Regions from separate parts of the Microbulbifer aestuariivivens genome, predicted to be linked through region 1. Evidence: predicted binding sites of a transcription regulator. Region 1 holds the regulator's gene; the other holds the start of a gene.
What was found. Region 1 encodes LexA, which represses DNA repair genes until DNA is damaged. Its sites were predicted from a motif close to ACTGTNTNTANANACAGT; they were not measured.
Positions count from the first base shown of each region.

Region 2: the regulator LexA is predicted to act here: its motif matches at 1,763-1,780, upstream of recN (DNA repair protein RecN).

Region 1 covers NZ_BAABRT010000001.1:38,720-42,728, forward strand. The annotation lists gene topA (type I DNA topoisomerase) at 1-987, shown strand, start outside; gene ABEA58_RS00135 (DUF6586 family protein) at 984-1,478, shown strand; gene ABEA58_RS00140 (hypothetical protein) at 1,747-1,998, shown strand; gene lexA (transcriptional repressor LexA) at 2,371-2,976, opposite strand; gene ABEA58_RS00150 (DUF6763 family protein) at 3,572-3,892, opposite strand.
Region 2 covers NZ_BAABRT010000004.1:37,912-41,920, forward strand. The annotation lists gene dnaK (molecular chaperone DnaK) at 1-722, opposite strand, end outside; gene grpE (nucleotide exchange factor GrpE) at 927-1,574, opposite strand; gene recN (DNA repair protein RecN) at 1,853-3,520, shown strand; gene ABEA58_RS03455 (1-acyl-sn-glycerol-3-phosphate acyltransferase) at 3,630-4,009, shown strand, end outside.

The DNA of each region.
Region 1 (4,009 bases):
GCTCAGTCCCCCGATCACGGTATGCGCCGCAACACGCCGACGGATACGGATATCGCGTGTAGTAAATGCGGCCGGCATATGCAGATTCGCACCGGCTCAACCGGTGTCTTCCTTGGCTGTTCTGGCTACGGGCTCCCACCCAAAGAGCGTTGTACCAACACCATGAATCTTGTTCCGGGCGAAGAAGCGGTAGACGCAGATAAGGACGAGGATGCGGAAACCCGCCAGCTGCGCGAGAAGCGCCGCTGCGGCAAGTGTGGTACCGCCATGGACAGTTACCTGGTTGACGAGCAGCGCAAGCTGCATATCTGCGGTAACAATCCTGACTGCCCGGGTTACGAAGTAGAGAAGGGCACATTCAAAATCAAAGGCTATGATGGCCCGTTGATTGAGTGTGACAAGTGCGGCAGTGATATGCAGCTGAAGTCAGGGCGCTTCGGCAAATATTTCGGTTGCACCAATGAAGCCTGCAAGAATACCCGCAAACTGTTGAAGAACGGCCAGCCGGCGCCCCCCAAGATGGACCCGGTTCCGATGCCGGAACTGCCCTGCCAGAAAGTGGATGACCACTACATCCTGCGTGATGGTGCCTCTGGCCTGTTCCTGGCCGCGAGCCAGTTTCCCAAAAACCGTGAGACACGGGCGCCACTGGTAAAAGAACTTTTGCCTCACCAGAGCGAGATTGATCCCAAATACAGCTTCCTTTTCTCCGCTCCCACGGAAGATGATCAGGGGCGCGATACGGTGGTGCGTTTCAGCCGAAAGACCCAGGAGCAGTACGTACAGTCTGAAGAAGACGGTAAGGCCACCGGCTGGCGCGCCTTTTACCGAGATGGCAAATGGCAGGCGGAGGCCCCCAGTAAGGCCAAGCCTTCGGCAAAAAAAGCGGCGAGTAAAGCGCCTAAAAAAGCCGCCGCAAAGAAGGCCGCTGCAAAGAGCGCCCCGAAGAAAGCTGCGAAAAAAGCTCCGGGCAATAAAGAGCTATGAGCAACCCCTACACCGGCGCTGTCGCAGCGGCTCTGCGCAAGGCAACACTGCTTGGCGACATCACCCCTGCGGGAGACCTGCAGGCGCAGGCGCTCTTCGAGGCCCGCCTGCTTGAGCTCTGGCGGGCCTATCAGGCTTTCCTGGCCGAGTTGGCTTTTCAGTTGCAGCTCGGCGGCGAGCCGGACTCTCCAAAGATGCTTTCACAGATGGCGCACTCCCAGAATAAGGGTTGTGGAGAGGCGCTGGAGTTGGAGGGGTTACTGGAAGACCCCGAGAGCTGGTTGTCCACACTCGAAGCTGCCTGGCAGGCTCTATGGCAGTTTCGTACTGGCCAGAGACAGCGCAGAGGCGCGGCCAGTGCGACTTTGATTCCGCTAATGGAGGTAGGGCAGCGCCCCGTTGAGCCGCTTAGCCGCAGCCAGCTAGAAAACTGGCAGCAGGGCCTTACGGAGCTGATTCAGCGCCAGCGGACGAATACTGCCGAGTGGTAAAGCGCCCCTTATTGACGCTTATGAGCCGTAATAAGGCGTTCGCGGGCATCGGCGGAGCCGTAGCCTGTTACGTTTGTCTCGACAGGGGGGGAGTTTTCACTAGCCCACAGCCCACAGCCCACAGCCCACACCCCTGATATAGCCTTCATATACCCCATATATGACCCTGATTCTGGCCTCATCCTGGCCCCACTCGGGCTCTAGAGCCGATGATCACATCTCGGGCACTGTGTTACACTGCGCTAAATCGATGTAAACGGAGAAACGAATGTCCTCTGAGACTTTCGAAATCATTGAGTTGGCTAATGGCGACGTTGCCCTGCGTCGGGCGGGTGAACGTGATGATCCGCTCGTGCGAATCCATTTTTCCGAGGAAAGCACAGACTTCCTGCGTGAGCATAAGATCGCCATCGCCAAGGCCATGCTGGAGGCTGGCATTGAGGCTGTACAAAATATCGGCGATCTGGAGCCTGAACCTCTGGAAGAAGAGCTGGAGCCGATCAACCACACCATTCATTGATTTCTCCCGGGTGGCGTTCAAGCGTCTCCCGCTATTCTCTTCCCATGCCCCATGCCCCATGCCCCATGACTGCAACTCGAAACCGTGATCAGCTTTCTTGGTGGTGGCTTGCAATTTTAGTCAAGCCCTGGACAGCCCAAGCTCTAACTCACTGATTTCTGAGGCCCTAATTATCTTTGTATTTCACCTGTAGCCAGGCGGGTTGGGCCTCTGGAAGTGAGAGCTTGCGCTGCTGGTAATTTGGGATGGGCTGGCAGGTTTTCACTTCACTTCATGTATTCGCCTTCGATTTGGCGAGCTTGTAAGCATAATGAAGTTATCGCGGTTACGCCCGGGACGTCGGGCGTTTAACGCAGAAGAGCGGCTGGCTGCTCAGGGGGTTTGGCGAATCACACCCACCGCCAGGCCTTCGATCGCGAAATGTTTGTCACGCATGTCCACCTGAATAACATCAAACTCTTCATTTTCTGGAAGCAACTGCACCAGAGCCTGATTACCGCGGCGGCGGAAGCGTTTTACCGTTACTTCATCCTCGATCCTCGCAACGACGATCTGGCCATTGTGGACCTGGTCGGTGCGCTGAACCGCCAAAAGGTCACCATCGAGAATACCGGCATCTTTCATGCTCATGCCGTGAACCCGCAACAGGTAGTCGGCAGGGGGGTGAAAAAAGTCCGATGGCAGTTCGCAGTAGTCCTCAATATTTTCTTCGGCGAGGATTGGGTTGCCGGCGGCTACCCGGCCGATAATTGGCAGGCCCGGCTGGTGGCCAGGGATGCGGATTCCGCGCGATGCGCCGGCTACCATCTCGATGGCGCCCTTGCGGGCCAGGGCTTTCAGGTGTTCTTCGGCCGCGTTGGGTGAACGAAAGCCAAGCTCTTGCGCGATTTCGGCGCGGGTGGGGGGGTAGCCAGTATCGTCGAGATAGGATTTGATCAGTGCGAGTACCTGAGCCTGGCGCGCAGTGAGGTTGGTCATGGGGTTCACCTGCCTGATTGTTGTCTGTATTTATATACAGTTGCTGTGATTATATACAGAAAGCCCGGCAGCGCAAATTTGCCGATCACTCGCGTCACTCGCTTCACATGGGCCTCACCACTCGCGGGAGTGATCGCTGCCGTCGTCAGTCAGCTTTGTATGAGATTCTCCGTTCGTGGTTATTCGTTCTGTCTTCCTGTTCTTCATCGATACCGGTTGTGCCTGTTATGGGTATCAAGGGCGGGGTCAGGGTGAGATTCAAGTTGGGGATGCAGCTCGTGGATGAGAATCACATTGTCGGGCGTGATTGCGGCGCAAGCCTGGGGGGTATTCAGCGGCTACAAGGTTTGTGGAGAAGTGGCTGTATTGATTGCGCGAATCTGGACTGTTTCTGCTGGCAGCCTGTATTAATCAGGTTTTGAGTGATCGATAGGAGTGGTCCGGCGGCACAGTTGTTTGCAATTCCAGGCTCTCTGGGGGGGCAGCCGTTACCCAGCTTCGCTGGAAAGTCCGGAAGCCCCCTCAATAGCTCCCTCAATAGACCCCTCAATAGACCCTAACCTAGATAGCCCCACACAAGCCCTGTCACTGGGGCTCAAAAAGAGCTTTCATCGGTACCGGCGAAGCTTTCACCCTCGAGGCTGTCCAGTTGGCTCATGAAGTCGGGTCCGGGGGCGTCTGAGTCAGGGTCCTGTTCCCGGGCCGTGAGCCCGTAAGCCGCGTTGGCATCCTCGGGAGCGGCGGCGGCTGCCAGCGAGCGACTGATCCAGTCGCCAGGCTCTATCTCACCCACGGTACCGTCAAGGTACTGTACTTCAATGGTCTGTTGGAATTCGTCAATGGCGACGACTTCGAAGACTTCGCCACTATCCACGTCCTCGAACCAGCTGCCGATATCCGGTGTCATTTGTGTCATGACTTCCTGCCCCTGTTGTGTTTCCTCCAATCTAATGTCTGTTGCCTGAAGTCAGTAGCTGCGCGTGCTGGGGGGGAATGTGCTAACCTGCGCGAGTCGTCAAACAAGTGTTTTAAT
Region 2 (4,009 bases), on a different contig from region 1:
GCCAGATAATCGATCAGGCGCATGTCGAAGTCTTCACCACCGAGGAAGGTGTCGCCGTTGGTGGACAGCACTTCAAACTGCTTTTCGCCGTCGACGTCGGCGATTTCGATAATGGAGATATCGAAGGTGCCACCACCGAGGTCGTACACCGCGATGGTGCGGTCGCCGCCGGCCTTATCCATGCCGTAGGCCAGTGCCGCGGCTGTCGGCTCGTTGATGATGCGCTTGACGTCGAGACCAGCGATACGACCGGCGTCTTTGGTGGCCTGGCGCTGGGAATCGTTAAAGTAGGCCGGCACGGTGATTACCGCGGCATCGACCTTCTCGCCGAGGAAATCCTCAGCGGTCTTTTTCATCTTTTTCAGCACCTCGGCGGAAATCTGCGGTGGCGCTTTCTTGTCGCCTTTCACTTCCACCCAGGCGTCGCCATTCTCGGCTTCGACGATGTGGTAGGGCACCATTTTGATGTCCTTCTGCACCACGTCGTCCTTGAATTTGCGGCCGATCAGGCGCTTCACGGCAAACAGGGTGTTCTGCGGGTTGGTCACCGCCTGGCGCTTGGCAGACTGACCCACCAGGACTTCGTTATCGTCGGTAAAAGCGACGATGGAGGGAGTGGTGCGATCACCCTCTGCGTTTTCGATTACACGCGCTTTATCGCCGTCCAGAACCGCCACACAGCTGTTGGTGGTACCCAGGTCGATGCCGATAATTTTTCCCATTACTTTGTCCTCTAGTGTCTGCACGCTTTCCGCTCCTGCGGGCCGCCGCGCGTTTCAATTCTGCGTTGCCAGCTATATTTGGTGCCGGCCTTACTTTTTCAAGGGGCTTTTTGTCGTCAGCCTGTAATTCGCTTGCACTCGCTCATATCAGCCCGCGCTGTTTTGCCCGGAATTTGATTTCCGAAGCCTGAACTGAAGCCTGAATTAAGGCGCCTTACTCACGACCACCATGGCCGGGCGCACCAGGCGGCCATGCAGGCGATAACCTTTCTGGAAAACTTCGAGCACGGTGTTCGGCTCCACATCGCCATTGGGCACCTGGGCCATGGCCTGGTGCAGCTCGGGGTCGAAGGGCTGGCCGGCGGGGTCCACTACCTCAACGGAGTTCTTCGCCAGAGTGTCGACAAAGGATTTGTGGGTCAGCTCAATCCCCTCGATGATGGCCTTGTTGGATTCGTCACTGGCGTCGATACTCGCCAGCGCCCGCTCCAGGTTGTCCACCACCGGCAGCAGGTCCTGCAGCAGTTTCTCCACCGCGTACTTGCGCGCCCGGTCGATATCCTGCTCGGCACGGCGGCGCGCGTTCTGGGCCTCGGCCTGGGCGCGCAGCACCGAATCTTTCTGCAGGTCCAGCTGCTCCTGCAGACTGATGATCTGGGCCTTCAGCGCCTCGGCGCTGTGCGCCCCCTCGTGCAGGGCCTCCTCGGCCTCGTGCTGCTCCTCGGCCGAGGGGTCTTCTATCTCCACTTCCGGCTCCGCGGCCTGAGCCTCTGCGTGCTGATCGCTGAGGGCTTCCTTGTGCTCAGGCCCGCTGTCCATATTCTGCTCTTGTTCGCTGCGCTGTTTAGCCACTGCTCTACTCCGTCGCGTCGGGTGTCATTGAATTCGAGTGGTATCTGCTCCTCGCTCCGCCGCCAGGGGATGGCCCCGCGGCAAATTGCGGCAAGTGCAGGGCTATATGGGGCCTCGGTCATATTCTTCAAGTGGATTTTCGCGGTAGGGTAATGTCCCGCGGCGCGACTGGCGAACCCGAAACCATTACTGTATAAATAACCACTTATTTACCCCGGTCGGGCGCGCCCGGCCAAGCACAAGCCAACACAACAAGAACGGCCACAGAAGCGATTCCTATGTTGCTGCACCTGTCGATCAGTCAATTCACCCTGGTGGACCAGCTGGAACTGGAGTTCGGCCCGGGCACCAGCGCCCTTACCGGCGAAACCGGTGCCGGCAAATCCATCACCCTCGACGCCCTGGGCCTGGCCCTGGGGGACCGGGGCAACGCCGAGCTGGTGCGCGCCGGCGCCAACCGCGCCGACATCCACGCCACCTTTGATATCGGCGATCATCCGCAGGCTGCCGCCTGGCTCGAGGAGCAGGAGATGGATGCCGGCCGCGAAGTGATCCTGCGCCGGGTGATCGGTGCCGATGGCCGCTCCCGCGCCTACATCAACGGCCAGCCGGTGACGCTGCTGCAGCTGCGGGCCCTGGGGGAGCAGCTGATCGACATCCACAGCCAGCACGAGCACCAGTCGCTGCTGAAAAAAGACACCCACCGGCGCCTGCTGGACGAGTACGCCGAGGCGCAGGAACTGGCCGCCGAGACCCGCATTCACTTCAAGACCTGGCAGGACCGCTACCGCCGTTACCGGGCCCTGGCCGACAGCGCCGAGGAGACCGAGGCGCGCCGCACACTGCTGCAGTACCAGCTGGAAGAGCTGGAACAGCTCGACCTGCGAGCCGACGAGATTGACGCCCTTGAGAGCGAGCAGCGCCAGCTGGCCAATGCCGGTGAAATCCTCAGCGGCAGTTACCAGCTGGCCGCCATGCTCTCCGGAGGCGAGGGGGATATCGCCGAGCAGCTGCACCGCGCACTGCAACTGCTGACGGCGATGCCGGAGCAGTCACCGGCCCTGACGGAGGTGGCGCAAATGCTCGACAGCGCCCGCATTCAGGTGGATGAAGCGGCCGGAACCCTTTCGCGCCATATCGACGGCTTTGAGATGGACCCCGAGCGACTGGCGGAAGTGGAAGAGCGCCTCAGCGCCATCTACCAGACTGCCCGCAAGCACCGGGTGCAGCCCGACCAGCTGCCGCAGCTGCAGGAGCAGTTGCAGGCGGAGCTGGACGAGATCGGCGCGCCGGACGCACTGGACAAGATGGCCGCTGAATGCGAGACCCTGGAGCAGAATTACCGCAATGTGGCAGCGCGGCTCGGCCAGTGCCGCGCGGAGGCCGCCGAGCGGCTTGCACAGGCGGTCAACCAGCAGCTCGCCGCCCTGGCCATGCCCCACGCGCGGGTGGAACTGGCGCTGCTGCCACTGGAGAAACCCACCGCCAGCGGACTGGAGGAGGTGGAGCTGCTGATCGCCACCAATCCCGGCCAGGCGCCGCGCCCACTGGCACGGATCGCCTCCGGCGGCGAGCTTTCCCGGGTCAGCCTCGCCATCCAGGTGGTGACGGCGCAGACCTCACGCACGCCAACGCTGGTATTCGACGAGGTGGACGTGGGCATCGGCGGCGCCACTGGCGAAGTGGTGGGGCGCCTGCTGCGCCAGCTGGGCGAGGCACGCAACGGCCGCGGCGGCCAGGTGATCTGTGTCACCCACCTGGCCCAGGTAGCCGCCCGCGCCCACCGCCAGTACCTGGTGGAAAAACATGCCGATGGCGACAGCGCTTTTGTTTCCCTGCGGGAGCTCAAGAACAGCGAGCGTCGCGAGGAAATCGCGCGCATGCTGGGGGGCGAACCGACGGAGCAGTCCCTGGCTCACGCGGGCGAAATGCTGGCACGGGCGTGAAAATCTGACCCCTTAGCCACACAAACCGTGTCCGCCGACCTAAAATGACCGGGCACGGCTAAGCAAGTCACTTTATACTGCACCGCCTGAGACAATCCGGGCTCGACCTATGCAAAGAACCATTTTCAATACGCCACTGATCACCCCCCTGCTGCGGCAGGTCGCGCGCCTGCTGCTGAAGCTGCACGGCTGGCATGTGGTCTGCGATCAAAGCAGCAAAAAGCTGAAGAAGTATGTGCTGCTTGGCGCCCCCCACACCACCAACTGGGATGGCTACTATTTCATCCTCGCCGCGCTGAAACTGAAGCTGGTGCCGCAGTGGATGGGCAAGGACAAGCTGTTCAGCTTTCCCCTCGGTGGCATCATGCGCTGGTTCGGCGGTATCGCCGTTGACCGCAGCAAGGCCAACAACTTGGTCGAGGGCACCGTCAACGCCTTCAACCGCAATACATCGCTGATCGTCGCGGTTCCGCCGGAGGGCACCCGCAG